3 regions of the Bacillus paralicheniformis genome follow, and region 3 is predicted to be linked to each of the others. Evidence: predicted binding sites of a transcription regulator. Region 3 holds the regulator's gene; each other region holds the start of a gene.
What was found. The regulator Rex, encoded in region 3, represses fermentation and respiration genes when NADH is low (regulators of the CRP and FNR family bind a similar motif). The targets are predictions, from matches to a motif close to TTGTGAAATATTTCACAA.

Region 1 (3,278 bases), 1.4 Mb from region 3:
CCGTATCGTGCCTCCGCCTTAAAATCCTGCATCCCTTCCGTATAGATTTTCAGGGCTTCGGCCGTGTAATCAGGCCCCATGTAAGATCCGTGCCCCAAAATCGTGCCATAATCCATCAGCGCGTATTTTTGAAATACGGCCTGACCGCCTGAAATGGACGATTTGGTCATGAGCACCTCTCCGTTTGGCCCGGACACTTCAACTGGTCTTGGTGCAAGTCCTTTGAAGATCCAATAGCCTCCCAAAAGCAGCACCGAAAAACTAACGATTAAAGTAAAGACGAGAACAGATTTCAAAAAACCGTTTTTCGATGCTTTTTTAACGGGCACCGTCTTTCTTTGAACTTCCATTGCGGTTCACTCCTTTTTTGATTTTGCATGTCCTAAGATACTGGATATGCAGCACACCGGTTGTGAACCAGATCACTTAAATAATGGCGGATTTGTGAACAAAATAAAAACAGGCTTTCCATCTGTTGTTCAATGGAAAGCCTTCATCTTATCCTTCAATTGCAGCCGTTCAGCCAGTCTGTATCATGTATGAAAATTCCGCTCCTGTCAGCTGTCAGCAGATTTTTCTTTTTCATTTCATTTAATGTGCGGTTAATCGTTTCCCTTGACGTTCCGACCATGTTCGCAAAATCCTGATTGGTAATGGGCAGGCTGATGTAGACCCCTTTTTCTTGAGGAATGCCGTGTTCTGCAGCGAGCTTCATTAATACATGCGTCAAGCGGTGCTGGACATCTTTTGAAATAAAACCCTGGATCCGCTCTTGCAAATCGAGAATCTTTTTCCCCATGATTTGCATCACTTTTATTGTCATTTCCGGATATTTCATCAAAAGTTCATTAAAATCAGCGATGCGGATTACGATCAACTCGGTTTCCTGAACGGCTTCGGCTGTTGCCGGGTATGGGGAGCGGTCAAAAAAGCCGACATGGGGAAACATGTCCCCGCTTTGCAGAATCGAAATCACTTGCTCATTGCCGTCTTCATCGATTTTAAAGGCTTTAACAAGACCGGATTTAATGAAGAATACCGCTTCCCTCTCTTCCCCTTCCATAAAAACAAACATTCTCGGCTGATAGGTGCGCTTGACCGCGATTTGCTCGATTTGTTTGAACTCTTCATCATTCAGCCCGCTGAAAATCATAAATTGCTTCAGAAACTCCATTGGTCTTTCAATCCCTTCGGTTTTGCTAAAGGAGAGCGCGTTGTCACAGACGGCGCTCCAGCGCAAAGAGCTCTTCTTCAATCGCCGCTGCCTTCTCTTCCACGACTCTGCGGCTGTCCTTCAGCGCCTGATTATAAAAGTAAGGGCCCAGCTTTTCCTTTACGAATTCAAACATTTGAATCGCCGCGATGTCTCCAACCTCTTCTCCCCTTTCTTCAACATAAAAGCGTTTGATTTCCTCGATGATCGCTTGCTTTTCTTCTTGCGTAAGCTTTATAAACATAAAAGCGGCACTCCTTTTTTTATTTTCATGATAAACGAAAAAGTCCGCAAATGAACCATTTATTTTTTACATCCGTTTACTATCCCTCACTTACCGATATTAAACACGAATCAAACGAATGACCGTGTGACGTAATTCACAATGTTTTTAAAAGACTTTTTGTAAGATAAACATGCTGATTGATTTATTCATTTTTCCCTTTGAAAGGAGCAAAAACGCAATGGTAAATCGTCAAAAAATACAATTACCGCTGCAGTCATTTAGTTTAGTCGCAGGATTTATGGTTTGGGTGTTGATTTCCTCTTTAATGCCCCACATTAAGCAGGACATCGCCCTGACAGACAGTGAGATATCCCTTGTCACGGCCATTCCGGTCATACTCGGCTCGCTTCTGAGGATTCCGCTGGGATACTACACAAACAGATTCGGTGCGAGAATCACGTTCATGATCAGCTTTGTGCTGCTTCTGTTCCCGATTTTTTGGATCAGCACAGCCGATTCGCTGTTCGACTTGATCCTTGGCGGATTCTTCCTCGGCATCGGCGGAGCGGTCTTTTCCATCGGGGTCACATCATTGCCGAAATACTACCCTAAAGAAAAACACGGGTTTGTCAATGGGATCTACGGCGCCGGGAACGTCGGTACAGCGATTACCACGTTTGCCGCTCCTGTCGTAGCAAAGACAGCCGGGTGGGAAAATACGGTGCGGATGTACATCGTGTTAGTCGCCGTATTCGCTTTATTGAACTTTATCCTTGGAGATCGAAAAGAAACAAAAGTGACGGTTTCTGTAACAGAGCAAATGAAGGCAGTCTACCGAAATCAGACATTATGGTTTTTAAGCTTGTTTTACTTCATTACATTCGGATCTTTCGTCGCGTTTACGATTTATCTTCCGAACTTTCTTGTTAATCACTTCGGGCTTGATCCCGTTGATTCAGGGCTTAGAACCGCCGGATTTATCGCTGTCGCAACTTTTCTGAGGCCTGTCGGCGGCTGGCTCGCGGACAAATTCAACCCGCTGAAGCTGTTGATGTATGTATTTGCCGGCTGTACCTTGTCAGGGATTTTATTGGCCTTTTCACCCAGCCTCGGACTTTACGGATTTGGGGTATTAACCGTTGCCGTGTGCGCCGGTCTTGGAAACGGGATCATCTTTAAGCTTGTGCCGCTTTATTTTTCAAATCAGGCCGGCATCGTCAATGGGATTGTATCAGCGATGGGCGGCTTGGGAGGATTCTTCCCGCCACTCATCCTGTCAAGCGTTTTTCAGGCAACCGGCCATTATGCGATCGGATTCATGGCGCTGTCAGAAGCAGCCCTTGCCAGCTTTGTGATCGTGGTCTGGATGTATTTTCAGGAAGTGAGCAAAACATCGACCAAAACGAAGACGAACCATTTATAAACCTTTCCTGCAAAAGGAGCCTTGAGCTGATGTGCTCAGGCTCTTTTTTTGGGACTTTATTCATAAGTTCACAATATTGTTTATATTTAAAAGGTCACTCAGCCTTATTTAACGTTAAAATAAGAACTGCTAAAGGGGTGACGCTCAATGAATATTTCTGTTAGAAAATCAGACACAGATTTGCTCTCAGACGATCTGCATCACTTGCTGGAATCAATCAGTACACGACGAAAAATCAGGCAGGACACATTCCTTTTTCAAGAAGGGATGGATGCGGAGGAACTGTATCTTATTCAGTCGGGACTTGTCCAAATCGGCAAATTGACGTCCGATGGCAAAGAACTGACACTCAGAATGTGCAAAAAAAATGATATTGTCGGGGAGCTTACGCTTTTTACAGAAGATGCGAAATATAT
Region 2 (3,278 bases), 940 kb from region 3:
GCAGCACCTGCAGACGCCTCTTCTTCGGGAACCAATCCGACTTGAGAGATTCTGCCCCGCCACTCTTTATTTTGGATGACATCCGACGTGATGGTCACGTTCTGTCCCTTTTTCACTTTCAATGTGTCATACTCTGACAACACGCCTTTAACGACAAGCTTGTCCTCGTTACCTATATGTATAACCGGCTTTTGAATATCCGATTGCTTTAAGGCGGCTTGTTTATCAGCGGTGATCACTGTCCCGTCAATGCCGCTTTTTACTTGCAGCGCTGCAGATTTTTTCGCGAGCGTTTCCTTTTGCAGGTCGGCTTGTTTCAGCTCAAGCTGAAGCGATTTTTCTTCCATTTCAAGCTGGGACCGTTCGTCATCCATTTGCCTTTTGGCTTTTTCCGCTCCCAGCTCAGCCTTCAGCTCGTCTTCCTTGCTTTTTAGACTGCTGATTTTTCGCTTTACCTGTTCAAGCTGGAGTTCCTTCGATTGAATGGATAAAGCATTCTGTTCTTTTTCCAGGCGAATTTCTTCGTTCGTATAGGTGAAAAGCACATCTCCTTTTTTCACCTTGTCGCCTTCTTTTACTTTGATGTCGGCAATTTTCCCTTTTTCGGGTTCAAAATATTCGTATTGTTCGTTGGCAAACTTTAGGGCGCCCGGAACCATGACTTCAGAAGAAATCTCTTTCTCTTCCAATTTGACGGTTTGGACCGCTGTTTCAGCCCCTCCGCCCGTTTGCACCGAGCGGTAGAGGTTGAGTCCGATAAAAAGCGCAGCAGCCCCAACAATGATAATGCCGATCCATATTTTTTTCATTTACATTGCTCCTTCAAATGTATCGAAGAAATTCCTCGCGATTCCGCCTGTTAAAGCGAGCAAAATGGAGATCACAAATAAAATGATCACACCGGTCCAAGCCGCTTTTTTGGAGATGCCCCCAACCTTTTGGAGACCCAGTGCAACCAGTGCGAGCGACCAGATTGTGAAAATATCAAATACACCCAATACCGATTTGAGCGGCTCGTCTGCCGGGATGATGCTGCTTAAAGACGTGATGGCGATCGTGGGATCAATATTTGAATAATAGATCACAAGCCCGCCTATGAATTGCCCGATAGCCGCAATAAAATATGTAAAAACAGACAGCGAAAACATGTGAACAAAATTGGTTGTTCCTCTTCCGATTTTGACAATCAGCCAATAGATTAAAGCGCTGATCAGCAAGGCAATCACAAAGCCGATGATCCCGCCGATGATCCCGCCGATGATCCCGATTCTCTTCATAGTGGCTTCAAATGTTTCATCATCTCCCGGCATTTCCGACAAATCGGTAGATAACACCGTTTTTTCGCTGAGCATATACGCGCCGGTAACCGACAATAATAAAACAATAACAAGCGGAAACCAGACAGCCGGCTTTTTTCTCATTCTCTCAAACTGTTCTCCGGGATGGGTAATCAATCCGAACAATGACGGATTTTTTACTTTTTCAGTTTCTAAATGCGTTTCCATATGTATCCCCCTTAAAAAATGAATTACCAGTTTATACGCAGAATCATCTAAAATGTTTCACCTCTGTTTTCTCAAAAAAACGCCCCGGCCGCATTTCAGAATATGCGGCCGCGGACGGTTTCAGTTTAGTTTCGCTGAAACATTTGATACTGCGCTTTCACCAGCTCATAATACATTCCACGTTTTTCGATTAATTCCTGGTGATTTCCTTCCTCTATTTTCCGGCCGTGGTCAAGAACCAGGATTTTATCCGCATCCCTTATCGTTGAAAGCCTGTGAGCGATCATAATAGCCGTTCTGCCATGGAGCAGGGTTTTCAATGCAGCCTGAATCTTGACTTCCGTTTCTGTGTCAATACTTGCGGTTGCTTCATCAAGGATCAGAATGCGAGGGTCTGCCAGGAGCGCCCTCGCGAATGAAATGAGCTGCCGCTCACCTGCCGATAATACATTGCCGCGTTCTTCCACTTCTGTGGCGTATCCATTCGGAAGCGCTGAAATAAACGAATCGGCCCCGACAGCTTTTGCTGCTTCGATCACTTCTTCATCGGCGGCATTCGGACGGCCAAAACGAATATTTTCCATAATCGTTCCGGAAAAAATAAACGTATCCTGCAGCACGATGCTGATTTGCGAACGAAGATCGGAAAGCGAGATATCGGTAATCGGTATTCCGTCCACTTTGACAGTCCCGCCTGTTGCATCGTAAAACCTGCTGATCAGATTCGCGATCGTCGTCTTCCCTGATCCTGTATGTCCGACAAGCGCGAGCGATGTTCCCGCCGGCACCTCAAATGAAATGCTGTGCAGCGCCTTGCGATTCCCGTCATAAGAAAATTCCACCTGTTCAAATTCGATCCGGCCTTTTAATTCTTTAATTTTGACCGCATCTTCCTTGTCTGCCACACTCGGTTTTTCATCCAGAAATTCAAATATCCTCTCTGACGAAGCCATCCCCATCAACAGCTGGTTGTAGACTTGGCCGAGCCTTGAAATCGGCTCCCAGAACATTCCGAGATAGAAGGCGAATGAGACAAATACACCGATCGTAATCGTTTCATTGATGATTAAGCTTGTGCCGTACCAGATTAAAATGGCCGTCCCGACGGCGTTTGTCATTTCTACAAGCGGGCGGAATGTCGCATTTTTTTTCGTCGCTTCCCGCCAGGCTTCAAAGTTCTCGCTGTTGACGCCTTCAAAATACATCATATTCTCTTTTTCCTGCGTAAATGCCTGAGTGACCCGGATGCCTTGAATGCTTTCATTCAAATGGGAATTCAGTTTGGACTGCTTTAAGCGCACCTTTTGCCAGGATCGTCGGATTTTCCTTCTGAGATTGGTTGAAATGAAGAACATAACAGGCAGCGTCACCATGATGGCGATGGTCAGCTCAGGACTGAGCGAAAACAGAATGACGATAATACCGAAGAGGAGCAGGATATCCATCAATAAATTGATGACTCCGCTCGTAAATAATTCCTGCAGAGAATTGATGTCATTCATGATCCGGACAAGGATGGAACCTGCCGAACGCTCATCGAAAAAGCGATGCGACAGCCGCTGAACATGCGTAAATAAATGCTGTCTGAGATCATAAATGACATGCTGGCCAAGCTTGTTCATCCAGCGGATTCTCAACACATTGCTAACATAATTGACAAGATATAATCCACTGATGACGGAGATCAGAATCGCAAGAAGATTCATATCCCGGCCTGCGATTGCTTTGTCGAGCGCATAGACGCCGATCAAAATCGGCACCGTCAGCCGGATC
Region 3 (3,278 bases):
CATGTCCGGTCCGGCCTGCGCCATCTTTTCCTCGATCGCGCGCATTTCTTGTTCCATTTTTTTCAGAAAATCAAATACCGACAGCAATTCCTCTTTGAGCGTCAGCTTGGAATCGAGGCCGGAATGCTGGTCAAGGTAGCCCATCGTCAAATCTTTCGGCTTGATGATGTCCCCCTTTTCATATGAAAGTTTTCCTGCGATAATCTTTAGAAGAGTCGATTTTCCGGCGCCGTTGCGTCCGACGATCGCAATCCGGTCCCGAGATCTGACTTCGAGTTTTATATTCGTTAAAATCGTATCGGCTCCAAACGATTTTGAAAGTTGGTTCACTTGTAAAATCATCATGATCTTTCACCTCTTGTCTGCTATTTTAAGTGTAGCCTATCACTGCGCAGTCAGCAAACAATTAAGTGAAGTCTGGAAGATTTTAGCCAAAGAAAAAGACAGAATGAAAAAAATAGTGTATGATCGTTATAAGGAGAGTTCAGAACATGAATGAGTTTACACATTTTAATGAACAAGGCAGAGCCAAGATGGTTGATATAAGCGAAAAGGAAGCTTCAGTACGCACAGCTGCGGCTGTTTCAAGCGTGTCTATGAATCGAACAGTACATGAAAAAATCAAAAACCGGGAAATCGGAAAAGGCGATGTATTGTCGGTGGCGCAAGTGGCCGGAATCATGGCCGCAAAACAGACATCCGCCATCATCCCGATGTGCCATCCGATCGCTCTGAAAGGAGTCGACATCGCCTTTCGCTGGGAGGAGAAAGAACAGAAGAGCATCCTGCATATTCAATCTAAAGTGAAGACCAAAGGGAGCACAGGTGTGGAAATGGAAGCGTTAACTTCGGTCTCCGTATGTGCGCTGACCGTATATGACATGTGCAAAGCGGCGGATAAGGGAATGGTGATAGGACCGACCTTTCTTCTCGAAAAGACAGGCGGGAAAAACGGTGACTATAAAAGGGAAAAAGCTGATGTAGACATGGAGGATTAGTTTATGAACATGGATCATTCAAAAATTCCGCAAGCGACAGCGAAACGGTTGCCATTATATTATCGTTTTTTAAAAAACCTTCATGCATCCGGAAAACAGCGTGTATCTTCCGCTGAGCTGAGCGATGCCGTCAAAGTCGATTCTGCGACCATCCGCAGGGACTTCTCGTACTTCGGCGCGCTCGGAAAAAAAGGATACGGCTACAATGTCAATTATTTGCTGTCCTTTTTCAGAAAGACGCTTGATCAGGATGAAATGACGAACGTAACGCTCATTGGCGTGGGGAATTTGGGGACAGCCTTTCTCCATTACAATTTTATCAAAAATAATAATACAAAAATCGCCATGGCGTTTGACATCAATGAGGAAAAAATCGGAACCGAGGTCGGCGGTGTTCCCGTCTATGATCTGAATAGACTTGAAGAGCATATGACGGATGATATCCCCGTCGCCATTTTGACGGTACCGGCTCAAGCCGCACAGTCGATTACAGACAGGCTGGTGGAGCTTGGCATTAAAGGCATTCTTAATTTCACGCCGGCCCGCTTGAATGTGCCGGAACACATTCGCATTCATCATATAGATTTGGCGGTTGAACTTCAGTCGCTGGTGTATTTCATGAAACATTATTCAATGCAGGAAAAGTAAAACGGAAAACGAAAAATAAAGGAAAGGGGGCAGGCTTTATGCCAATCGGTCCTGGAAGCTTTATTTTAATTGTCGTGGTGGCGCTTTTGATATTCGGCCCGAAAAAACTTCCCGAGCTGGGAAGAGCAGCGGGAAACACGCTGAGGGAGTTTAAGAATGCGACAAAAGGTTTGGCTGACGACGATTCCGATAAAAAGAAAGAAGATCAGTAGGATAGGATGACATTTATGAAGGAAAGAGAAATGTCGCTGATAGAACATATCACAGAACTACGCAGACGGCTTGTGATCACTTTTTTCTTTTTTGTTTTATTTGTTGTGGCAGGCTTTTTATTGGCAAAGCCGCTGATTATCTATCTGCAGCAGACGGATGAAGCGAAGCTGCTGACGCTCAACGCGTTCAAGCTGACCGATCCTTTATTTGTGTACGTGCAGTTCGCTTTCATCATCGGCGCCGTCTTGACTTCGCCGCTTGTTTTATACCAGCTGTGGGCTTTCATTAGCCCGGGGCTGTATGAAAAAGAACGAAAAGTGACGCTCAGCTATATTCCGATATCGATTATTCTTTTTTTAGGCGGCATTGCCTTTTCTTACTTTATTTTATTTCCGTTTGTCGTGGACTTTATGACGAGAGTCTCAGATGATCTGAATGTCAACCAGGTCATCGGAATACACGAATATTTTCAGTTTCTGCTTCAGTTGACGCTTCCTTTTGGCTTATTGTTTCAGATGCCTGTGGTCATCATGTTTATCACAAGGCTCGGCCTCGTGACGCCGATGTTTTTGGCGAAAATCAGAAAATACGCATATTTTGTGTTGTTCGTCATCGCGGCGCTCATTACACCGCCTGAGCTTTTGTCGCATTTAATGGTCTCAGTGCCATTGCTCATTCTTTATGAAATCAGTATCGTGATTTCAAGAATATCCTACAGGCAGGCGCAAAAAACAATGATTCAAGAGGAAAATCAAGCGTTTTTGAACGACCATACAAAATAAGAGCCATTCTTTTTCAGAATGGCTCTTTTCCTTCACAAAAAAGGCTATTGATCTTTTCGTTTCATCTTGCCGGCCAGGGCGAACATTTTAAAGGAAATGCTGATATTATAGGCTGCGAAAAGCATCAGCAGGATCGTGTAAAAAGACCACATGCTTCCGGGCGAGGTTGCCGCCAGATATGTAAACAGCACACCCGTTAATAAATAAATCGCTCCCCAGAATTTAGGGCTTCTCATCATAGAAATCCTCCAATAATCATTTGCATTTTCTCGACGTGTTTCAAATATTCTTCAATAGGCTCCCGGAATGTCTGCAGTAAGACGACGAGCGTATTCATGGCGACATGGGCGAAAATAGGCACGATAATCCGGTTGGTTCTGACATATAAAAAGGCGAATGTGAATCCCATTGCTGTATATATGAGCAGATGGCTGAAATCTAAATGGACGACCGAGAAGAGCACCGAACTGAACAAAGCGGCAATGAAAAAATTCGTTTTCTCATAGATTGCACCGAAAATGATCTTTCTGAAAATGATTTCTTCAAGAATCGGTCCGAATACAGAAGAGACAAACACCATCAGCGGCAATGCGGTGATGATTTCCATGATCCGCTGCGTATTTTCCGATTCCGGGTT

Region 1: the regulator Rex is predicted to act here: its motif matches at 1,582-1,599, upstream of CP943_RS10710 (nitrate/nitrite transporter).
Region 2: the regulator Rex is predicted to act here: its motif matches at 1,551-1,568, upstream of CP943_RS08365 (YknW family membrane protein).

What each region holds. Positions count from the first base shown of each region.
Region 1 is NZ_CP023665.1:2,072,514-2,075,791, reverse strand. Features, by position in the region: gene CP943_RS10725 (nitric-oxide reductase large subunit) at 1-350, opposite strand, end outside; gene CP943_RS10720 (Crp/Fnr family transcriptional regulator) at 506-1,174, opposite strand; gene CP943_RS10715 (DUF2164 domain-containing protein) at 1,218-1,457, opposite strand; gene CP943_RS10710 (nitrate/nitrite transporter) at 1,678-2,862, shown strand; gene CP943_RS10705 (fumarate/nitrate reduction transcriptional regulator Fnr) at 3,010-3,278, shown strand, end outside.
Region 2 is NZ_CP023665.1:1,630,396-1,633,673, reverse strand. Features, by position in the region: gene CP943_RS08370 (efflux RND transporter periplasmic adaptor subunit) at 1-809, opposite strand, end outside; gene CP943_RS08365 (YknW family membrane protein) at 810-1,505, opposite strand; gene CP943_RS08360 (ABC transporter ATP-binding protein) at 1,631-3,278, opposite strand, start outside.
Region 3 is NZ_CP023665.1:692,989-696,266, forward strand. Features, by position in the region: gene CP943_RS03545 (ABC-F family ATP-binding cassette domain-containing protein) at 1-345, opposite strand, end outside; gene moaC (cyclic pyranopterin monophosphate synthase MoaC) at 492-998, shown strand; gene CP943_RS03555 (redox-sensing transcriptional repressor Rex) at 1,002-1,646, shown strand; gene CP943_RS03560 (twin-arginine translocase TatA/TatE family subunit) at 1,685-1,858, shown strand; gene tatC (twin-arginine translocase subunit TatC) at 1,865-2,641, shown strand; gene CP943_RS03570 (YdiK family protein) at 2,686-2,877, opposite strand; gene CP943_RS03575 (CPBP family intramembrane glutamic endopeptidase) at 2,877-3,278, opposite strand, start outside.